3 regions of the Pontibacillus sp. HN14 genome follow, and region 2 is predicted to be linked to each of the others. Evidence: predicted binding sites of a transcription regulator. Region 2 holds the regulator's gene; each other region holds the start of a gene.

The links. Region 2 encodes LexA, which represses DNA repair genes until DNA is damaged. Its sites were predicted from a motif close to CGAACATATGTTCG; they were not measured.
Region 1: a site for LexA is predicted at 3,332-3,345, ahead of LQ226_RS05330 (DNA polymerase IV). Genes of this name have one in related genera too.
Region 3: a site for LexA is predicted at 5,137-5,150, ahead of uvrB (excinuclease ABC subunit UvrB). Genes of this name have one in related genera too.

What each region holds. Positions count from the first base shown of each region.
Region 1 is NZ_JAJOLR010000001.1:1,034,329-1,042,380, reverse strand. It holds gene LQ226_RS05350 (MFS transporter) at 147-1,352, shown strand; gene LQ226_RS05345 (hypothetical protein) at 1,496-2,002, shown strand; gene LQ226_RS05340 (hypothetical protein) at 2,344-2,922, shown strand; gene LQ226_RS05335 (hypothetical protein) at 2,947-3,174, shown strand; gene LQ226_RS05330 (DNA polymerase IV) at 3,367-4,638, shown strand; gene LQ226_RS05325 (ABC transporter ATP-binding protein) at 4,880-5,581, shown strand; gene LQ226_RS05320 (ABC transporter permease) at 5,578-7,854, shown strand; T-box leader at 7,949-8,052, shown strand, end outside.
Region 2 is NZ_JAJOLR010000001.1:673,701-681,752, forward strand. It holds gene LQ226_RS03390 (methionine gamma-lyase family protein) at 1-468, shown strand, start outside; partial or broken gene LQ226_RS03395 (Ig-like domain-containing protein) at 724-987, shown strand; gene LQ226_RS03400 (C39 family peptidase) at 1,384-2,025, shown strand; gene LQ226_RS03405 (MerR family transcriptional regulator) at 2,164-2,574, shown strand; gene glnA (type I glutamate--ammonia ligase) at 2,611-3,948, shown strand; gene lexA (transcriptional repressor LexA) at 4,129-4,758, opposite strand; gene LQ226_RS03420 (YneB family resolvase-like protein) at 5,062-5,712, shown strand; gene LQ226_RS03425 (DUF896 domain-containing protein) at 5,804-6,037, shown strand; gene tkt (transketolase) at 6,278-8,052, shown strand, end outside.
Region 3 is NZ_JAJOLR010000009.1:6,833-14,884, reverse strand. It holds gene LQ226_RS19270 (ATP-binding protein) at 1-3,218, shown strand, start outside; gene LQ226_RS19265 (peptide chain release factor 3) at 3,364-4,938, shown strand; gene uvrB (excinuclease ABC subunit UvrB) at 5,225-7,204, shown strand; gene uvrA (excinuclease ABC subunit UvrA) at 7,213-8,052, shown strand, end outside.

The sequences.
Region 1 (8,052 bases), 360 kb from region 2:
TACTTTTTAGTACCTACCGTACTTTAAAGTGCGTACTTCCGCAAAGATGAAGTACATTGCATAATGTAATGTACGCAAGTTGGATAGGTAATGGCGCCTTATCTATTCAGTGATTATTAACGATAGTTCAAAGGAGGATCTCTTTAATGAGTTCTAACACACAACATTCAAATCAAGCTCAAAATAAAGGAGGCACACTGGCGCTACTTGCGCTAGCGATTAGTGCCTTTGGTATTGGAACAACGGAGTTTGTTCCAGTTGGACTTCTTTCATCGATTGCTGATGATTTATCTATATCGATTACGTTGGCAGGTCTTTTGATTTCTGGATATGCAATTGGAGTATCTATTGGGGCACCGGTTCTTACAGCATTAACATCCAAGATGAATCGAAAAACGCTTCTGATGTCTTTGATGGTTCTGTTTATAGTAGGTAACTCTGTAGCGGCGTTATCAACTAGTTTTACAGTCTTATTTATAGCTCGCTTTATTACGGCGTTCTCACATGGCATATTCTTCTCGATTGGCGCAACAATTGCTGCTGATTTAGTTCCGCAGCATAAGCGTGCCAGTGCAATAGCATTTATGTTTACAGGCTTAACAGTTGCGACCGTAACAGGTGTTCCACTTGGGACATTTATTGGACAAGCCTTTGGTTGGAGAGCAACCTTCTGGGGAGTCGCACTACTAGGTCTTATTGGTGTTATTTCCAGTGCGATATTGGTCCCTAAAGATCTTAAAGAAGCACCACCAGCGAAATTTAGTGAACAGCTTAAGATTTTAACAAATGGTAAATTAATCTTAGCTTTTGTCATTACAGGTCTAGGGTATGGAGGTACGTTCGTAGCCTTTACGTATCTTTCTCCGATATTAGAAGATATTACAGGATTTAGCGCCCGTTGGGTAAGTATTATCTTAGTTGGATATGGTGTGGCCGTTGCGATTGGTAACACCATCGGTGGAAAAGCTTCAAACAAAAATCCACTAAAAGCTCTGTTTTGGATGTTTGTATTCCAAGCTATTATTCTATTTATCTTAACGGTAACAGCGCCATTTAAAGTACTTGGTTTAATTACTATCTTCTTTATGGGTCTGTTTGCATTCATGAACGTTCCTGCTTTGCAAATCCTTGTTGTGAACCTGGCTGAAAAATATGTTCCATCTGCTGTTAACGTAGCATCAGCTTTAAATATTGCAGCTTTTAACGTCGGGATTGCGATTGGATCGTTTGTTGGGGGAATAATTGTAGACTCTATTGGACTTGAGCACACACCTTGGGTAGGTGCTGTCATGGTAGTTGGCGCTATATTATTAACAGCGGTTCTTCGTTCGATGGAACGTAAAGAAGACTAATCTGACTCAGAAAGGGCACTCCGAGTTAGATAACTAGATAAATCACCCGAACGCAGCACCCTGGTTCACCAAAGAACCAGGGTGTATTATATTGCATTCTATTCCATTTTAAGGATAAAATAGGGCGGGGAGGTGAGGATGAATTGGCTCAAGAAGGAACCCGTCTTCCTTTTCGTGACGTCGTTTTATATTTTATTAGTTTAGGGATTTTAATTTGGGTTTTGAACTCACTCACGTTGATGAATGCTTTATGGTTTGGAGTTCCTATCCTTGTAATAAGCTCTATCATTACGTATATCCGTTCTAATAAAGTCCAATCTAATGTACACCGGTATTTGCAGGAAAAAGGGGTAACCAAAGGGATTGTTTTTCCGATAATAATGATCCTCCAGGTCTCATGTTTTCTTGTATCCATCTCGCTAGAAAGTGGCCCCTTTATTGTTAATGGTCAGACAGGTTTCGATGACTACATGGTGAGGGAGTTCAATAGAAGGTTAGCTTTATCACTTATACTATTTTTATTTGGTATTCGAACGGTGATAGCAGGTTGGCTTGAGAAAAGTAAATCTTCTATTTGGATTGGTGTAAGTGTTATCTTCCTTTATTTTGGTATAGTTTACAAGATGGGGATAAGTTATGGAGTATGGTAAGAGTGTTAGAGAGTGCCTTGAAAAGGTGCTCTCTTTTTTGATTTTAGCAACCGTCATCTCCCGTTTAATGCTATAAAACATTAGCTAGAGGTGTCTTTGGAACGAGGAGACCCCGGACTGAACGAAGTAAAGGACAGCATGCCCGCGGAAATTCAGGAATAAATATCTAAAGGAGGGCTAAAGACCATGTCTAATGGTACATGCGTTCGTATTTAAAATAGACTTTTTACCTATTGAAATGTGACAACCTCTAATGCTATAGATTCAATTACGTTAAAAATGATTGAAAATTCTTACAATAATAGTATGATAAGGATAATACTATAGAGAAGGGTGATGATATGGATCAGGTTTATTCACTAGTCGAGCTATGGCACATTTTTAAATTGGCGATTTTAGTAAGCTTGGTGGGGGCATTGATTGGTCATTATAAACGAAATGCGTGTATTTTACTTCCGATTGTAAGTATTGATTTTAAGTTCAAGGGGTTTGAAGAGTGGAGCCAATCTTCTTATCGGGGAACAATGAGAGCGTTGATGCTGATTGTCACGATTGTGAACGCGTTTATTAGTTTCTTATTGTTTTTAATTGGAATCCGGTATGGAGATAACAAGAACACCGATCCGATTTTATTCGAACTTGGCGTCATTGGTGACCTCATTATAGGGGTTGGGGCTGGCATTATAGCCAAAAGCACTGTTACGCTAACGGGTACAGAAAATCAGCTATCTATTATTGTAACATCGTTACTTGCAGGGTATGCTGGGTTATCGTACATTCAAAAGTACCAAAAAGAATCTCTTGAAAATGCCTGTATTGATTATGAAAACAAATTAGCCTGTTCAGAAGAGGACAGAAGTCCGCACTTGTACCATAAGAATAACTCTTCCGATGAAATTGCGGCAACAAAGGAACCATAAATACTCCACGGAAAGAGGTTTGTTATGAAAGTCCGATTAACTCAAGAAGAGAGAGAGCAACTGGAATCATATTTGAATGTGCTGCAAAATCCTTTTGAATCCATTGCAAAGCGCAGGCTTGCGAAAAGTAAGTTTGATATGGTTTATAATCGAGCAGCGGCAAGAACCGCCAACTCCATGGGTTCTTGCATAAATAAAGAAAATCAGACTGCTTGCTCAAACGAAGGGGAAGAAAATCCTTCCAACCTGTAGAGAGATAATCAAACTCCCTATAGTTGGAAGGGTTTTTTTCTGTGTAATGAGCCAGGTCGTGTCAGACACCCTTTACTAAGGTAAAGGGTGTCTGACACGAAAGGGTTTTGAGTTGGACGGGAGGCGTAGGGTTGGTAGATGTGTTACAATAGATTATAGAACGAATGTTCGTTAGTGAGGAGGTGTGTTGATTTGTCGAAGTGGTATCCGAAGAATGGACGTGTGATTTTCCATGTTGATATGAACAGTTTCTATGCTTCTGTTGAGATGGCTTACAATCCAGAATTGAAAGGTAAACCTCTCGCGATTGCGGGAAACCCTGAGGAACGAAAGGGAATAGTTGTAACCGCCAGTTATGAAGCGCGGGCAAAGGGTGTAAAGACCACTATGCCTCTGTGGCAAGCAAGGCGTCTTTGTCCCGATATGATTGTGATGCGTCCTAATTTTGACCGTTATCGAAAGGCTTCTAGAGAGATGTTCTCCATTCTTTCTCAAGTCACACATCTTGTTCAGCCTGTTTCAATTGATGAGGGGTATATGGATATTACCGATTGCGAAGATCAGGGTACTCCTTTAGATATTGCAAATTGGATCCAAAAGACCATTATGGAGCAGCTCGAACTCCCTAGTTCTATAGGGATTGCGCCGAATAAATTTCTTGCTAAGATGGCTTCAGATATGAAAAAGCCAATGGGAATTACGGTACTTAGAAAGCGTGATATACCAACGAAATTGTGGCCGTTGCCTGTTAGAGAAATGTATGGGGTAGGAGAGAAAACCGCTGAGAAATTAATCAATAGCCATATTCATACGATAGAAGATCTTGCAAAAGCAGACGTGTATGCTTTAAAAGGGAAGCTTGGGATTAATGGGGAGCGTCTACAAAATCGTGCAAACGGAATAGACGATCGACTTGTGGATCCTGATGCGGTTAGCGAGTTCAAAAGTATTGGGAATTCCCAGACATTGCCTCATGATACGACCGATGATATCGAAATTACAAAACTCCTTCGTCAATTATCACAGAAAGTTGCCGATCGTATGGAGAATAAAGAGGTTGTTTCAAGAAATATTCAGCTAATGATTCGGTATCACGACCGGAGAACCATTACAAGAAGCAAACAATTACCTGAATATATCAGTAAAGTGGAAGAGATTTATCAATACGCCGTAAAACTTTGGGAAGACCACTGGAACGGGACGCCTATCCGACTTATGGGTGTTACTGCACAGGACCTAAGTGAAAAGCAGGACGCAACGCTACAGCTTGACTTGTTTACGTATGAAAAGGAAGCTAAAAACGAAAAATTGTATTCCGCCATTGGAGAATTAACGGACAAATACGGGTCCAATCCATTTAAGAAATTAAAGGCTAAGCCAAAAGCGACCCCAACCACCAGTTTTCAAAAAGACTTTCTGGACGATTTTAAAAAACACCAATCATCTGATTCGGAAACAAACTAGACAGACGCTAGTTTGTTTTTTTATGACTGTGGAGCACTAAAGCGTGCCAGACACCCTTTACTTTGTTAAAGGGTGTCTGGCACGCTTTAGTGCTTTAGATATATAGAGATCTGGAGTTTTGAATTTATTTTATATATTCGGTTCAAAAAACGTTGTCTTCTTACATATATTGAGGTAAGATGAAGCTAGAAATGAAATGATTTTATAATTATATTTCAAATTATTAAATGGAGATGAGCGTATGAGTATCGTACTATCAAATGTGAACAAGATATATCAAAGCGGTGAAGTGACTGTTCATGCGTTAAAGAATGTTTCTATTGAAATCCCTGATCAAGAAATTGTCGCGATTTTGGGCCCTTCAGGTTCAGGTAAGTCTACACTGCTTAATGTCATTGGAGGGATTGATCGTCATGATGAGGGAGAGATAACGGTTCATCACTATGAATTGTCCAAATTGAAAGATAAGGAATTAACAGAATATAGAAGGCAATCTCTTGGATTTATCTTTCAACAATATAATCTTATGCCGACACTCACCGTTTCTGAAAATGTTGAAGTAGGAAGTGAGTTAAGCCAGAATCCTCTTAACATGAAAGAGATTTTGGAGAAAGTTGGAATGTGGGATAAAAAGGACAAATTCCCTTACCAGTTAAGTGGAGGGGAACAGCAACGTGTTGCCATTGCACGTGCCCTGATCAAAAATCCTCAAGTCTTACTATGTGATGAGCCAACTGGGGCATTAGATGAAGAAACAGGTAAGAAAATCTTATCCCTTTTGAAATATGTAAATGAAACGTATGGTACAACAGTATGTATCATTACACACAATAATGGCATTGGTGAAATGGCCCATAAAGTCATCCGAATGAAAAGCGGTGAAATAATGGAGCATTTTTATAATGAGCAGCCCGTTGATCCAGAGAAGGTGAAGTGGGTATGATCCTCAGAAAAAGTATACTTCGTCAGTTTAAAGAGAAGAAGTTTCAGTTTATAGGCGTAACGATTCTTCTGATTGTGTCCATTATGCTTTATGTTTCTATGTCGATGGGAATCTCGACTTTGGATAATCGGAACGCTCAATTTAAAGATGAATATAGCCAAGAGGATTTTCATATGATTCTCTCTAATGAGATTCCTTCTAATCAACTATCAAGATGGGAAGACAAGTTTGACCTAATATTAGAAGAAAGAAGGTATGGGGATCTTCCATACACAAATGAAGACACAACGCTTCGGTTATTTTCGCTAACGAATGAGATCAATATCTCGTATGCTTCAGAGGGAGCGTTGCCACAAGAAGCTGGAGAAGTGGCATTATCTCCTGTCTTTGCAAAAGCACAAAACATCGAGGTAGGAGATGAAATCGAAGTAAACGGAGATGCACTGGAAGTAACAGGGTTCGTTTATCTCCCTGACTACATCTATATACTAGAGCGAGAAAGCGATCTTCTTAGTGATCCGAGTACATTTGGGATCGGCGTTACGACAGAACGTACACTCTTATCAGTTGCTGATCAGACCGTCACGCAAGTATTAGGAGATGGTGCTTCTGTTCAAGCAAGAGATTCGTTCAAATCAACCGTTACAGAAGATTACTCCTTACTGAAATGGTTAAATCAAGAGGAGAATCCTCGAATTCAATTTGTAGAATCGGAAATTGAAAGCTCGCAAAAGTTGATTACAACTCTACCTTTATTTATATTAGCTTTATCGGTTCTAATGGTACTTATGATTATGAAGCGCCGTTTAGAAATGCAAAGAAAAGAGATCGGGACGTTAAAAGCACTAGGCTATCGTAATCGTGAACTCATTCGTCATTATATGATGTATGCAGCCTTTATTGGATTGCTAGGCTCTTTGCTCGGTGTGGCAGCAGGTGCTGGATTGTCCATTCCAATAACAGATCTATATTCCAATTACTTTAACTTACCAAGCATTTCTTATTTCGATTGGGACCCTAAAGTCCTTGTCATTGGTTTTGTAATTCCAAATGTTATATTACTCCTTATGACTTACTTTGTGATCCGTAAGCCCTTGCAACAATCCCCCCTTGATCTGTTGCGACCAAAGGATACGGCTGCTGGGAAGAAGTCCATGTTAGAAAGGCTGCCGCTACTCAATAAGGGAAGCTTTATGACACGGTTTCGCACTCGTTTGTTAGCCAGGAGTAAAGCGAGAGCTGTTTATATTTTGTTAGGGGTTATGTTTTCTAGTATTCTTTTAATCTTTGGGGCAACGATGTACAAAGGTATGGATGGTATTGTAGATGCAACCTATAAAGAAATCTTGACCTACAATTACGCTGCTCACTATAAAACATTGCAAGAAGAAACACCGTCCCAAGGGGAAAGCCCATTTACTGCAGCAGAAGCAGAGATTAGCGAAGTGAATGGAGAAAAAATCGATTCAATTGACCAGCAGTCGATGATCTATGGATTAGAGCCTGACACAGACCAAATTCACCTTAAAACTGAAGAAGGTAAGCTGCTCAATTCCAAACTTAAAGAAGGTGTTATCCTGAGCGAACCCTTTGCGAGCGCACTCGGTTTGGCGGAAGGGGATACGATTACTCTAACGAATGCTTACAACTCAAACACCCTTAAGAAAAAAGTACAAGGAATCGCGAGTGTTTATATTGGCTTTTCCATTTATGATGAACGTGGTGAGGTAAATAAGTTTTTAGGGTATCCAGAAGAGGTTTATACAGGAAAATGGACAAATAAAGAGCCGGAAAACTCAGAAAACGTCTTATTTATTGAGAATAAACAAGACATCATTGAAAATTTTGAATCCACATCTGCTTTAACACGGTACTCTGTATTTGGCATTGCGGGCTTCGCATTCTTAATAGGGGTAATTGTCCTAACCCTCATTACGAATCTAATCGTGGAAGAGAATTCACCGTCAATTTCCCTGTTTAAAGTCATGGGCTATACGGATAAAGAAGTTTCTAAGCTTATTATAAATGTCTATACACCAATCGTCTTGATTGGGTTTATCCTGTCTGTCCCAATTGGAATCTTAAGCATTGATCAACTCATGAATTCACTCGTTGAACAGACCGGTTTCGCTATGCCTGTTCACCTGAGTCCCTTAATGATTGGCATGAGTTTGGTTACGATCTTATTCACCTATTACGTATCTTTAACTCTCTCAAGAAGGAAACTAAAAAAGGTTTCCTTACAAGAAGCCCTGAAAAAACAGCAAGATTAATTGCTTTAGCGAGATAAAGGGTGCCAGACACCCTTTTACTAATTAAAGAATGGTTTACAAGGGTGGGGGAGTTTGGTAATATTATAGAAATTATTAAAAGGCTGTGAAGAGAAGAGTAAATCAGCATCATTTCCTAAAGAGAGCTCCGGTTGGTGAAAAGGGGCGGACGTGACTGGTTGAACCAAACCTCTAGAGCTG
Region 2 (8,052 bases):
GGTCTAGGTAAAGAGACTGGTGCTACCTTACATAGTCTGCAAGAGATGTATCAGGGACTGTTTCTGGCCCCTCATGTTGTAGGGGAAGCAATGAAAGGGGCTGTCTTTACCTCTCGTTTCTTAGAGAAGCTAGGGTTCGCAACAACTCCTCATTATTTAGCAAAGCGTACCGATTTAATCCAATCCGTAACGTTTGAGACAGCCGAACAAATGATAGCATTTTGCCAGGAGATCCAAAAGGCCTCACCTATTAATTCACATGTAACGCCATATCCAAGTTATATGCCGGGGTATGAGCATGACGTCATCATGGCGGCTGGAACCTTCGTACAAGGAGGAAGTCTTGAATTAACAGCTGATGGGCCAATTAGAGCTCCTTATACGGCCTTTGTTCAGGGTGGTCTTACTTATGCGCATGTTAAGATTGCGATTAAAATGGCTGTGGAGCGTTTAGTGGCATTAACATGATAGAATGTCTTCAGAGATAAGCCCCTATATCCTTATTATAGGGGCTTTGTTTTTAGGTGTTAAGTTGAGGTTCCTTTTAATTCATAAGATGAAATGGAATCCTAAGTATTAAGGGGATCAAATGAACAATAATAAATTAGTATGTAAGGGAGAGGGTTTTAGTTGAGGTCAATTGCTTTGGGATTTAGTATCATTCTATTATCATTTTTATTTTTCCCGTCTTTTGTAGCCGCGGAGAATTCTGGTTTTACCATCATGGAGGATAAAAATCGCATACATCCTGATCATCAGTGGTCTATTTTTTTCAATACAACAATAGATAAAGACACGATCACGGGTGAAACCATTTATGTAACAGATTCTGAGGAAGAAAAGATTCCAGTATCGTTTAAAGTTGTTCAAAACCATGTAACGGTTATTCCTCCTAAGGGTGGCTATGAACCTGGTCAGAAATACAAGCTCACAATTAGCGATAACATAAAGTCAAATAAAGGGACAGTATCTCAGTCAGTCACACAAATGAGTTTTACGGTTACTGAAAGGTCTGATTTTGAAGATCTTTCTCTTACAAAGGAACAATTGTACATAAACGGCAAAAGGATAGAGAGCCCTTCTGTCTATCAAGTGAACGAGACAATCTATGTATCTATCAAAACACTTTCAAAACAGCTTGGATGGATTTTTAAGAATCAGAATGGGTACGTAACCATTCAACTTGATAAAGGTGCAAGACCTTTAAAACTATACAATGGACGGAATGTGTTGTACAGAGGAGACTATGAGGTCATTCGCTTGAAAGATGGAGATCAGTATATGAGTGACCGGATTAAAGAGCTAGACGGGGAAATGTTTATTCCTATAAATGCAATTGATGATATCACAGAGCTACCGATTAATCGAGTTCAAGCAAATGGGATGGATCATTATGTTGTTGGTAAATCAGTCCCTGATAAGATGTTATATAAAGGTGAAGAGTTTACGAATCCAATGGATGTTCCATTGTTAAATCAAATGGATGAGCCTAGACTTTACAACGGGTGTGAAGTAACAAGTTTAGCGATGATGTTACATTACCATGGTATAAACGTGAGTAAGAATAAATTAGCTGAAGAAATTAGTCGGGTTCCTTTAACCTATTCGAATGGTATGAAAGGAAATCCTAATCTAGGGTTTGTGGGGGACATGGAAAATGGACCAGGCTTATCTGCTTATCACGGACCGGTTGTGAAGCTTGCTAAACGTTATGTCGGTGATCGTGCCCAAGATGTAACAGGGAGTAATCCTTCTGAACTATACGAATATGTAAATCAAGGAATGCCTGTTTGGATTATTACAACTACCCGGTTTCAACCTGTAAGCAATTTTAGAACTTGGCTTACGCCTCAAGGTGCCATAGATGTAACCTTCAGTGTTCACAGTGTGGTCATTACAGGTTATACGGATGATTCTGTTTATATTAATAATCCATATGGAAAAAAGAATCAAAAAGTTAATCGTTCGCAATTTGAAAAAGCCTTTAAACAGATGGGAAGCCAGGCTATAGTTATTCAAAGGTAACCCGGTATTATGTATGGGTTTTCATTTGCGCCATAAGGGCTTTTTTTAATATGTAAAAAAAGCTAACATGTGTTGACAGAATTTGAATCATTACATACAATAAATATAAATAAACGTAACGATAAGGAGGGCTAAATCATGAATGATGAACTACGAAGATCGATGCCTCTATTCCCAATAGGGATTGTAAAATCACTTACTGACCTTTCTGCGCGACAGATCCGGTACTACGAAGAACATGATTTGATTCATCCTGTTCGCTCCGATGGAAATCGACGTTTATTTTCGTTCAATGATGTTGATCGTTTATTAGAAATTAAATCGTTAATTGAAAAAGGGGTTAATCTTGCTGGTATTAAGCAAGTGTTATCGATGCAGCCTCAACAACCTCAACCTCAAACTGAATACTCTGAAGAAGAAATTCAGGAGGTAAGAGAAGAATTATCTGAGAAAGAATTACGAAAAATGCTTAAAAATGAATTATTTCAAGCAAACCGTTTTGGTAAATCATCGTTGCGTCAGGGAGAATTATCACGATTCTTCCATTAATATAAACTAAAGTACACTGGGAGGAGAAAGTCGCTTATGGCAGCTAAATTAACTAAGGACCAGATCCTGGAGAAGATCCAGGAAGAGAACGTTAAATTTATTCGATTGCAATTCACTGACTTATTAGGAACTATTAAAAACGTAGAAATTCCATTTAGTCAGCTTGATAAAGCACTCGATAACCAAATGATGTTTGATGGATCTTCCATTGAAGGATTTGTTCGCATTGAAGAATCGGATATGCTTTTGTATCCTGATCTTGATACGTTTGTTGTATTTCCATGGACATCTGAGAAAGGGAAAGTAGCCCGCTTTATTTGTGATATTTATAATCCGGATGGTACCCCATTTGAAGGTTGTCCTCGCTATAATTTAAAGCGTAACTTAAAGAAAATGGAAGAGCTTGGCTTCTCTGCTTTTAATCTTGGTACAGAACCTGAATTTTTCCTATTTAAGTTAGATGAAAAAGGCGAACCAACTATGGAATTAAACGACCGTGGCGGTTACTTTGATTTAGCGCCAACTGACCTTGGTGAAAATTGTCGCCGTGATATTGTTCTTGAGTTAGAGGAGATGGGCTTTGAGATAGAAGCGTCTCATCACGAAGTGGCCCCAGGTCAGCATGAAATCGACTTTAAATACGCAGATGCATTAAAGCACTGCGATGATATCCAAACGTTTAAACTCGTCGTTAAAACAATAGCTCGTAAACACGGTTTACATGCTACCTTTATGCCTAAACCACTCTTTGGTGTGAACGGCTCAGGAATGCACTGTAACATGTCCTTATTCAAAGACGGGGGAAATTCTTTCTTTGATGAAAAGGGCGATCAGCAATTGAGTCAAACAGCTTATCAGTTCATCGCGGGCATTGTGAAGCATGCTACGAATTTCACAGCTGTGACGAATCCGACTGTTAACTCTTACAAACGCTTAGTTCCAGGATATGAAGCTCCATGTTATGTAGCGTGGTCTGGTCAAAACCGCAGTCCATTGATTCGTATCCCAGCTTCTCGAGGGTTAAGTACTCGTATAGAAGTTCGTAGTGTAGATCCTTCTGCGAACCCATACCTGGCTATGGCTGTCCTATTAGCTGCTGGACTAGATGGTGTCGAGAACGGCTTGAAAGCTCCAACCCCAGTTGATCGAAATATTTATGTAATGGATAAAGAAGAACGAGTAAAACACGGTGTTCAAGACTTGCCGGCAACCCTTTCTGATGCATTAGAATTGCTTAAAAAGGACGAAATAATGGTGAAAGCATTAGGCGAACATTTATTTGAACACTTCATTGAAGCGAAAGAAATCGAATGGGATATGTTCCGTACACAGGTTCACCCATGGGAGCGCGAACAGTATTTATCAACTTACTAAGATTGAAAACCCTTGATGCCATTGGTGTTGAGGGTTTTTATTTTTTAACATACTCATCTTGTTACAAAAAAATTTACAGACAAAATGATCAAACAGATATTTATTAATAGTGATATAAGAAAAAGCATCGAATGATAATCATTCGATGCTTTTTTCAATGTTTCCGTATTTATATTGAGTTTAGTGAATATGGCGATATAATCCGACAACTTTTCCAAGAATGCTTACATTTTGAACAATTATTGGATCCATTGTAGCATTTTCAGGCTGCAAGCGAATGTGATTTGATTCTTTAAAGAAACGTTTGACCGTAGCCTCATCATCTTCAGTCATAGCCACTACAATATCACCGTTTTGTGCTGTTTGCTGACGTCGTACAATGACCATATCCCCGTCTAAGATTCCAGCTTCAATCATACTTTCACCTTGCACCACAAGAACGAATATATCGTCATCTTGTGCGGCAAGCGTATCAGGTAGAGGAACATACTCTTCAATGTTTTCAATAGCTGTAATTGGCATACCTGCTGTAACTTTACCTATTACAGGAGCATACGTTGCTTCTCCTTTAGGAATGGTAGTGATGGCATCTTCTTCTAACTCTAATACTTCAATAGCTCTTGGTTTAGTAGGGTCTCTTCTGATATAGCCTTTTTTCTCTAGTCTTGACAAATGTCCGTGAACGGTTGAACTAGATGCTAGTCCTACAGCCTCACCAATCTCTCTTACAGAAGGTGGATAGCCTTTTTCTAGTACACGGTTTTTAATGAAATCTAGTATTGCTTCCTGCCTTTTTGATAGTTTCGTCATATTCTTTACACCTCGTACATATCATTTATTACCGTCATTATACCATGATAGGAAACGATATACAAACATTCGTTCGCAAATGTGTTGACAAGAACGAATGTTCGTATATAATGATGTGTAGACACGAACAAAAGTTCTTATTTTCTGGAGGCGATGAATATGTTTCAAAATCTATCAAAACTAGACATAGTATATTTCTTGTTATTTGCAGGCGGCTTAGCCTTTATGTATATTGGGTTACTCTTAAGTTAGGCTTTACTTAAATAGGGACACCGCTATATGATAGAGAAAAAAGGAGATTCTATGAAAGCAATCATCTATTGTCGCGTCAGCACAGAAAAGGAAGCACAAGTTTCGTCTTTAAAACGGCAACGAATCGAACTAGAAGAATTGGCTACTAAACACGGATTTGAAATCCATAAAACAATAGAAGAGCAGGCAAGCGGGTATGATATAGAACGAGATGGGATCTTAGAAGTTTTAGAAATATTAGCAAACGAAGAAGCGGATGTGCTACTAATCCAGGATGAGACAAGGCTTGGGCGGGGGAATACAAAAATTGCCTTGTTTCATCAACTTACTAAACTTGAAGTCCCTGTTTATGCTGTTTCTCACCACGGAGTGCTTACACTTTCTGAATCAGACTCCATGGTTTTGCAAATTGTAGGAATTGTAGAGGAATATCAAAGGAAAATACATAACATTAAGATTAAGCGTGGTATGAGGCGTGCGGTGGATAAAGGATATAATCCTGCTGCTAACCTCTCTAATCAGCATCTAGCACAAGGGCGAGAGAGAAAAGACTTTCCGATCGAGGAGGTTGTTCGTCTTCGATCGAACAATTTGACGTTTGAAGAAATAGCAGCCACCCTTAGAGGAATGGGATTTGATGTATCTAAGGCTACAGTACATAGGCGTTACAAAGAATTCGTTTCACTTGAAAACAAAGCCTAAACGCGTTACGATATAAATAGTAGAAAGGCAAGCATCCTTATGGGACCCTTGCCTTTTTTACTTGGATTCCAACAAGTAAAGGAGCATATAAATGATTTCTCAAGATAAATTAAACCGAATTAACGAATTATCTCATAAATCCAAACAACAAGGCTTATCCATGACTGAACAAAAAGAACAACAAAAATTACGTCAGGAGTACCTGAAGAACTTCCGTAATTCCTTTAAGAGTCAGCTAAAAGGAATGAAAGTAGTAGACCCTGAAGGTAACGATGTAACACCTGACAAATTAAAGCAAGAACAAGAACGTAATAAAAAACATTAATGTAAACACACGAAGGCACTTCGTGTGTTTTTTCTTTTGTATAGGATTTGTAACCTAATGCAATATTTTCCCACTAAGTGCCAAAATATGAATAAGAATGACATTCTATACGCAATTTAAGCTGGTGTAGACAAAGAATTTTCGACTCTTTTTCTTGGAATGCTTGTCACTTAAACGATTTCATTATAGTATTTAGACTGTACATAGTTCGCATTAAGCGAAATGGAAAGGAGCAATTGTATGACACATCAAACAGAACAGCAATCTATTAATACAATCCGCACTCTCTCAATCGATGCGGTAGAGAAAGCGAATTCAGGACACCCAGGTATGCCAATGGGGGCAGCTCCAATGGCTTATACACTTTGGACTGAATTCATGCAACAAAACCCTAAAAACTCAAGTTGGTTTAATCGTGACCGCTTTGTACTATCCGCAGGTCATGGTTCAATGCTTCTATATAGCTTACTTCACCTTTCTGGCTATAATGTAACAATCGATGATCTTAAAAATTTCCGTCAGTGGGGATCAAAAACACCAGGCCACCCGGAATTTGGTCACACAGATGGAGTTGAGGCGACTACTGGCCCATTAGGTCAAGGGGTTGCAATGGCTGTAGGTATGGCGATGGCAGAAGCTCATCTAAGTGCTAAATATAATAAAGACAACTTCAACGTAGTTGATCATTATACGTACTCAATTTGTGGTGATGGAGACTTAATGGAGGGTGTTTCACAAGAAGCTGCATCCTTAGCGGCACACTTAGGTCTTGGGAAATTAGTTGTTCTTTATGATTCTAACGATATTTCATTAGATGGTGACCTAAACCGTTCCTTCTCAGAGTCTGTAGAGGATCGCTTTAAAGCGTATGGTTGGCAAGTAATCCGAGTTGAAGATGGTAATGATACTGCTACTCTTCGCCAATCTATTGAAGAGGCAAAATCGAATACGGATCAACCTACTCTAATTGAAGTGAAAACAGTTATTGGCTATGGTTCACCTAATAAATCAGGGAAGTCTGCCTCTCACGGTGCTCCTTTAGGTGAAGATGAAGCGAACCTAACTAAAGAACACTATAAATGGGGACACGAACCATTCCATGTACCTTCAGAAGTATACCAGGACTTCGAAACAAAAGTTCAAGCACGTGGTGCTGAAGCAGAACAAAAATGGAATGAATTAGTCCAACAATACAAAGAAGCTTACCCTGAACTTGGAGAAGAATTTACTCGTGCGATAAACGATGAACTTCCTTCTAATTGGGACAGTGAGCTTCCTCAATACACACCAGGTGAAGATAAGCTGGCAACTCGTGCATCTTCTGGTGAGATGATTAACGCATTGTCTAAGACTGTTCCAAACTTCTTCGGTGGAAGTGCTGACCTTGCGGGATCTAATAAAACGAGTGTAAGTGGAGAAGAAGATTTCTCTCGTAACAACTATGCTGGACGTAACATCTGGTTTGGTGTACGTGAATTTGCGATGGCATCTGCATTGAATGGTATGGCACTTCATGGTGGACTAAAAGTGTACGGTGGTACATTCTTCGTCTTTAGTGATTACTTACGCCCAGCGGTTCGCCTATCTGCTTTAATGGGGGTACCTGTTACGTATGTATTTACTCATGACTCTATCGCTGTCGGGGAAGATGGCCCAACACACGAACCAATTGAGCAACTGCCATCCCTACGTGCTATGCCAGGTTTATCCGTTGTACGTCCTGCTGACGGGATCGAAACGGAAGCAGCTTGGCGCCTGTCTCTTGAATCAAACTCAACTCCGTCTGCCCTTGTATTAACACGTCAAGGACTACCTACTCTTGAAGGTACAAGTTATGAAGGTGTGAAAAAAGGTGCATATGTAGTAAGTCCTGCTAACAAAGAGGAAGCAGATTGCCTTCTGTTAGCCTCTGGCTCTGAAGTACAACTTGCCGTTCGCGCTCAAGAGAGTCTTCGTGAGAAGGGTATTGAAGCGAGTGTCGTAAGCATGCCTTCTTGGGATCGTTTCAATGCACA
Region 3 (8,052 bases), on a different contig from region 2:
TTAAGAAAAGCATCAGAAGACAATTTCAGTTCATTATGATGGCTATCTTTGTGCTCGCCCTTGTTGGGATTTCTATTATTCTCGCAATTCAAGCACAGGTGAAAGAGAAGTATGTGAACGAGAGAGAGTCCCTTGTGAATCAAACGGAGATCGCAGAGGAAATCGCCCAATCCTATAATGAAATGATTATGAGGGCGAGAGGGTATTTAGCTTTTTTGAATAACAATGAATGGGAGCTCACACAAGAGGCTCATGCCAATCTGGTCGGCCTTTTAGAAGAATTACAAGAGTATGATTTAAGCGAGGAAGAACAGGAGGTCTATCAGAATCTTTCTCAGTACGTCGATAAATACTGGACTACTCTTTTGCCAACAGCTAAGGAATTCGCAGACAATGGGGATTACGAAGAGCTTGTCAGTATATCACAAGAGGAAGATGGAACCTCTCAAATTAACCGTTACCTATCTCAGAATAAGGAAATCGTGGCTACAAATGAACGAGAGCTTGAAGAGGCGCACGAAGCCTTTTTGGACAACACAAATCGGATTACCTATGCGCTCGGTTTGTTGATTGTGCTCTTGTTTATCATTATTAGTCTTGCCACGAAGCGGATGTCTAAAAGTATTGGCCAGCCGCTACAGGAGTTATCGGAAGCCTCTGAACAACTTGCCCTTGGAGAAGATGTATCATTCCCGTCCACTAAGCGTAGGGATGAGCTTGGAACGTTAGCCAATGCGCTTTCTTCTATGGCTTTTGTGATTAAAGAACGGGAAGAAGATTTGCAGGCTCATAATGAAGAGTTACAGGCTCAACAGGATGAACTCACCGAGCAACAAGAAAGGCTAGAGGATTCCGTAGTAGAAATTAAGAATTTAAATATGGCGATTAATGAAGCTACGATTCTTTCCGTTACGGATACCCAAGGAGTCATTACAGATGTGAATGATAAGTTTTGTGAGGTTTCAGGTTATAGCCCGAAAGACATTATTGGCCAGCCTCATACTGCTATGTATTCTGAGCACCGTCCAGAGTTCTATGAAAGCATGATCCAGACGTTACGACAAGGTCGAATCTGGAAGGGTGAAGTGAAGAACCGAGCGAAAGATGGCTCATTTTATTGGGTGGATTCTACGATTGTTCCTTATAAGAATGAGCGTCAAGGGGTCGAGCAGTATTATGTGATTCAGTTTGACATTACAAATATGGTGGAAGCCGAGCAAGAATTAAAAGAGCTTTTAGAAGAAACGAATCGAACGAAGCTTACGCTTGAACACTATAATGAGTTAAACCATGCATTATCCATCACGCTCAACATGGATGAATTGCTTGAGACGGTATTGTTCCAGCTTCAGCAGATCTTCTCGTTTGATAAAGGGATGTTGACGGTGCTTGGTAGTTCTGAATATGCAAGTATTAGCGTGTCAGAAGAAGCGGCTAAGCGGATGCGTGCCTTTATTCAAGAACAGGTTTACGTGCGGCTAGAAGAAACGGAAGCTCCTTATGTGGTGAAGAGGGAAGCGCTTGAAGGGGAACGTGGGTATCATGAGGGAACGCTCTATAGTTATGACGTCTTCGCTCCTGTTTTTGACGCGAGGGGTGAACTTCAGGCCGTGTTTGGCGGAACCCGTGTAGGATTGCCATTTAATGAAGAAGAATTACTGGAGCTTGAAGGCATATTGAGTCGTGTCTCCTTATCATTTGAGAAGTTGTTCTTATATGAAGAAACGGAACAAAGTCGTCAATTGAACCAGGACATTATCGATAATGTGAATGAAGGGATCCAGTTTATTGATGAAGAAGGGGCGCTCATTCAGTATAACAATCAGCTGTGTAGCTTCATGGAGGCAGGGGATTGTGAGAAATGCCTCAATCAACCGTTCTCCTATTGGCTGACGTTTTTCAACGATCGGGTTGAAGAGCCTGATGCAATGAAGGCCTTTTTTGAAAAAGCGATCTTCCAATCTACCGGAAGTTCTCAATACAGATACGAGGTTGCAGGATTAGATCGAAGAATTATAGAAGTGTACGCAGAACCGATCTATCGTCGTGAAGAGCGCCTCGGGACGTTGTTTGTTCATCGCGACATTACGTCTCAATATGAAGTGGATCAAATGAAGTCAGAACTTGTGAGCACGGTGAGTCATGAACTACGCACGCCCCTTGCGAGTGTACTTGGATATACAGAGCTAATGCTCAATCGTGATTTGAAACCTGAGAAACAAAAGAGGTATTTGACTACGATTGAGAAAGAGGCGAAACGCTTAACGAATTTAATTAACGATTTCCTCGACTTGCAGCGGATGGAGTCAGGGAGACAAGTATATGAGAAAGAATTGGTGAACGTTGAAGAAGTCGCTCAGGAAGTGATTGACTCCTTCCCTTATTCCGCACAACACGAAGTTTATCTTAACAACCATTCTTCTAAGCTGCCTGTGATGGCCGATAGGGAAAAATTGATTCAGGTGTTTACGAATTTAATCAGTAATGCCATTAAGTTCTCTCCGAATGGAGGGAAAGTGGTCGTGACGATGAACGGAAACGAGCAGGAACTCTTTATCCACGTTGCGGATGATGGACTTGGCATACCGGATCCGGAACTGCCAAAGTTGTTTAAGAAGTTTCACCGTATTGATAATTCAGAGCGTCGAAAGATTGGTGGAACAGGTCTTGGACTTTCCATTGTTAAGGAAATCATCGAAGCCCACGGTGGCTCCATTTCTGTTCGTTCAGAGGTCGGAAAAGGAAGCGTCTTTACGATCATCCTTCCTCTTGCTCAGCCGAATGCGGAGGGGGATGGCAGTGTGCTTACCCCTGATTTGCCGCTTATTATGGTGATCGAAGATGATCATAGCCTAGCGATGTTGATCCGGGAGGAGTTAAAAGGGACCGGATTCAATGTGCTTCATTACGCAAGTGGTGAAGCGGCGGTTCGTGAGCTCGATACGTATGAGCCAGACGGATTTGTAATTGATCTGATGCTTGCGGATGAATTAGATGGCTGGGATGTGATTAAGGAAATTAAAAAGCGACCGGCATTAGAGAATATCCCGATCTTTATCTCGACAGCTCTCGATGATAAAACGAAAGGCGAGGAATGGGGCATTGAGCATTATTTAACGAAACCCTACCCTCCGAATAAGCTATCGACAACCATCCTCAGAACGTTATTACAACAAGAGAAGAATGGTCAGATCTTAGTTGCAAAGGATGAAGAGTGAAATTGACTTGTCTACTTTATCGTGCTATGTTTGATAAAATTAAGATGACGTAAATGGATAGGCCGCTCCATTTGATCTCTGGATCAAGGTGTGGCCTCTATTATGTGAAAAAAGAGAAGTTCATCATGTGATGGGAGAATGAACAATGAGTGTACAAAACGAAATGAAAAAGCGCCGGACGTTTGCGATTATCTCGCACCCGGATGCTGGTAAAACAACGTTAACAGAGAAATTCTTATTATTTGGTAACCTGATTCGTGAGTCAGGTACCGTTAAAGGGAAAAAGACGGGCAAATTCGCAACATCTGACTGGATGGATATTGAGAAGCAGCGTGGTATTTCTGTCACGTCTTCTGTTATGAATTTTCCTTATAAAGATTACCAGGTCAATATCTTAGATACCCCTGGTCACGAAGATTTCAGTGAGGATACGTATCGTACTCTGACTGCCGTGGATAGTGTTGTCATGATTATTGACGGAACAAAGGGGATTGAGGCGCAAACGCTTAAGCTCTTTAAAGTTTGTAAGATGCGCGGAATTCCGATCTTTACGTTTATTAACAAGTTAGACCGTGAAGGCCGAGATCCTTTCGATCTATTAGATGAAATTGAATCAGAGCTTGGCATTGAGACGTATGCCATGAACTGGCCTGTTGGAATGGGCAAACGTTTCAGAGGAATTCTTGACCGTCAGAACGACCAATTTGTTCAGTTCACAGGGAATGAAACGGAAACGTCTATTCCGTATAACGAGATTAACGATCATCCTGAATTGGCTGAAGATGAGACATTTGCCGGTGCATTCGAAGAGCTTGAGCTGCTTGAAGGAGCTGGTGTTGAGTTTTCTATGGATGCGGTCCAGAATGGAGAGCAAACGCCTGTATTCTTCGGTAGTGCGCTTGCGCCATTTGGCGTTCGTACGTTCTTTGAAGAATTTATCTCAATGGCCCCTCAACCTGCACCACGTAAGGCTTCAGGTGAAATGATTTCACCGGATAAAGAAGAGTTCTCAGGCTTTATCTTTAAGATTCAAGCCAATATGAACCCGGCTCACCGTGACCGTGTGGCATTTGTACGCGTTTGTTCCGGTAAGTTTGAAAGAGGAATGAACGTTACGTTAGACCGAACGGGTAAGAGTATTAAATTAGCTCAGACGCAGCAGTTTGTTGCCTCTTCTCGGGAAACGATTCAGGAAGCTTATGCGGGTGACATTATCGGAATTTATGACCCGAACGTTTACCGAATTGGTGATACGCTTGTAGAAGGGAAAGATACGTTCCACTTTGAAGAACTGCCACAGTTCCCACCTGAAGTATTTAAGAAAGTTGTAGTGGAGAACGTTATGAAGTCGAAGCAGTTCAAGAAAGGACTTGAGCAGCTTGTCCAAGAAGGGGCTATTCAGTTGTTCCGAAGCCTTCGCAGTGACGAGTATATTATCGGGGCAGTCGGACAACTTCAGTATGATGTATTTGAATATCGTATGAAGAACGAATATAACGTAGGCGTCCGCTTTGAAGATATCGGAGAACGGATTCCTCGTTGGCTGAACTCAGAACAAGTCGATCGTTCGAAGTTCGACGACCGCAGCCTACTTGTAAAAGACCGTGAAGACAACTATCTTGCTCTATTTAAAAACGACTTCTCCTTACGTTGGTTCCAGGATAAAAATCCAGACATTGAACTCATCGACCTGTTTGAAGTCAACCAATATAGCCAATAATAATAGTAGAAACAAAAGCTGGTGGCCCCCACCAGCTTTTTCTTATACTTTAGAGAGTGAAAGCGTGTCAGACACCCGTTCCCCCTTTAAAGCAGTGCAGCGTGTCAGACACCGTTTAATGCTTTAGCGGATAGCAGGGTGTCTGACACCCTGCGGTGCTTTAATAGGGTGAAGGATAAGCCTTCTGAACATAATAGTCGAATGTTTGTTCGCGTCTATGTTAGAATAGTGAGAGATTGTGGTAAACTACGGTTATAAAAGTGAATGTAGGAATGGAGGTTGCATCTTGGAGAAAAAATTTGAATTAGTATCTCAATATGAACCACAAGGAGATCAGCCAGCAGCGATAGAGAAGATCAAGCAAGGCATTGAAGAAGGGAAGGTGCATCAAACCTTACTTGGAGCTACCGGTACCGGTAAAACGTTTACGATGTCGAACGTTATTAAAGAGATTAACAAACCAACTCTTGTTATAGCTCACAACAAAACATTGGCCGGCCAACTGTACAGCGAATTTAAGGAGTTCTTCCCTGAGAATGCTGTGGAGTACTTCGTTAGTTACTATGACTACTATCAGCCAGAAGCGTATGTTCCTTCCACAGATACGTTCATTGAGAAGGATGCTAATATTAATGATGAGATTGATAAACTACGCCACTCGGCGACATCGGCACTATTCGAACGCCAGGATGTCTTGATTGTTGCCAGTGTCTCGTGTATCTACGGGTTAGGTTCACCAGAAGAATACCGCAACTTGGTGCTCTCTATTCGTGCAGGCATGGAGAAAGATCGTGATGAACTCCTTCGTGACCTTGTCGATATCCAGTACGCCCGTAATGATATTGACTTCCAGCGTGGTACATTCCGCGTGCGAGGCGACTCTGTCGAAATCATACCAGCTTCCCGTGAAGAGCATTGTATACGAGTTGAATTTTTCGGTGACGAAATTGACCGCATTAGGGAAGTGGATGCACTCACAGGCGAAATCGTCGGTGACCGAGAACACGTAGCGATCTTCCCGGCTTCTCACTTCGTTACCCGTGAAGAGAAAATGAAAGTAGCCATTAAAAACATAGAACGTGAACTTCAAGAACGATTGAAAGAATTGAAGGATCAAAATAAATTACTAGAAGCCCAGCGCTTAGAACAGCGCACAAACTATGATTTAGAAATGATGAAAGAGATGGGCTTCTGTTCAGGTATTGAAAACTACTCCAGGCATTTAACGTTAAGAGATAAAGGTGCGACACCCTATACATTAATAGATTACTTCCCGGACGACTTTCTAGTCATTGCGGATGAGTCCCATGTGACGATTCCACAAATTCGAGGGATGTACAACGGAGACCAGGCGCGTAAACAAGTCCTTGTGGACCACGGCTTCCGCTTGCCTTCAGCTCTTGATAACCGCCCTCTTCGTTTTGAAGAGTTTGAGAAGAAACTGAATCAAATTGTTTACGTATCAGCAACACCTGGACCATACGAACAAGAACATTCTCCTGAAATGGTCGAGCAAATTATTCGTCCTACAGGTCTTCTGGATCCGAAAATTGAAGTTCGTCCGATTCAGGGTCAAATTGATGACCTCATCGGGGAAATCAATATGCGTAAAGAGCGAAATGAGCGTGTCCTTGTTACAACCTTAACGAAGAAAATGTCAGAGGATCTCACTGATTATCTGAAGGATATCGGTATAAAAGTAGCTTACCTTCACTCAGAAATTAAGACGCTTGAGCGTATTGAGATCATTCGGGAGCTACGAAAAGGAAAATACGATGTGCTCGTGGGAATCAACCTGCTTCGTGAAGGGTTAGACATACCGGAAGTTTCCCTTGTAACCATTTTAGACGCAGATAAAGAAGGATTCCTTCGTTCCCAGCGTTCGCTAATCCAGACGATCGGACGTGCTGCTCGTAATGAAAACGGACAGGTCATTATGTATGCTGATAAGATGACAGATTCTATGAATATTGCGATCGATGAAACGAATCGCCGTCGTGAGAAGCAAATGGCTTATAACGAAGAACATGGCGTTACACCGACAACGATTAAGAAAGAAATTCGTGATGTTATCCGTGCTACTGTTGAATCTGAGGAAACACAAGAGACAGACGACCGTCCAAATGTTTCAAAAATGAGCAAGAAGGAAAAAGACAAGATGATCGAAAATATGGAGAAAGAGATGAAGCAGGCAGCAAGAGACTTGAACTTCGAACGAGCTGCTGAACTACGAGATCTTCTCTTGGAACTTAAAGCGGAAGGATGATCTAGTACATGAGCCAGAAATCAATCAGTATTAAAGGGGCTCGTGCCCACAACTTAAAAAATGTTGATATTGATATACCGAAGAATAAATTAGTCGTATTAACAGGGCTATCAGGGTCAGGAAAGTCTTCATTAGCTTTTGATACGATTTATGCAGAGGGACAGCGTCGCTACGTTGAATCTCTCTCTGCCTATGCCCGTCAGTTTTTAGGACAAATGGATAAACCGGATGTAGACTCAATCGAGGGACTTTCACCGGCTATTTCAATTGACCAGAAAACGACGAGTAAAAACCCCAGGTCAACTGTTGGGACAGTAACGGAGATCTATGACTATCTTCGTCTCCTCTATGCGCGTGTGGGGCACCCGACTTGTCCGAACCATGGGATTGAAATTACATCTCAAACAGTTCAGCAAATGGTGGATCAGCTCTTAGAGTACCCTGAACGAACAAAGATGCAAATCTTAGCACCCGTTGTATCAGGACGTAAAGGGCAGCACGTAAAAGTTCTTGAGAATTTGAAGAAAGAAGGGTACGTGCGCATCCGCGTGGACGGAGAAATGCGAGAAGTAACAGAAGATATTTCTCTTGAGAAGAATAAAAAGCACTCGATCGAAGTCGTCATCGACCGCGTGGCCATTAAAGACGGTGTTTCAGGACGCCTGTCTGACTCAATTGAAACGGCTCTCCGTTTAGGGGAAGGGCATCTTATTGTAGACGTTATTGATGATGAGGAGCTGCAGTTTAGCGAGCATCACGCTTGTCCGATCTGTGGGTTCTCCATCGGAGAGTTAGAGCCTCGTATGTTCTCCTTCAACAGTCCTTATGGGGCTTGTACACGATGTGAT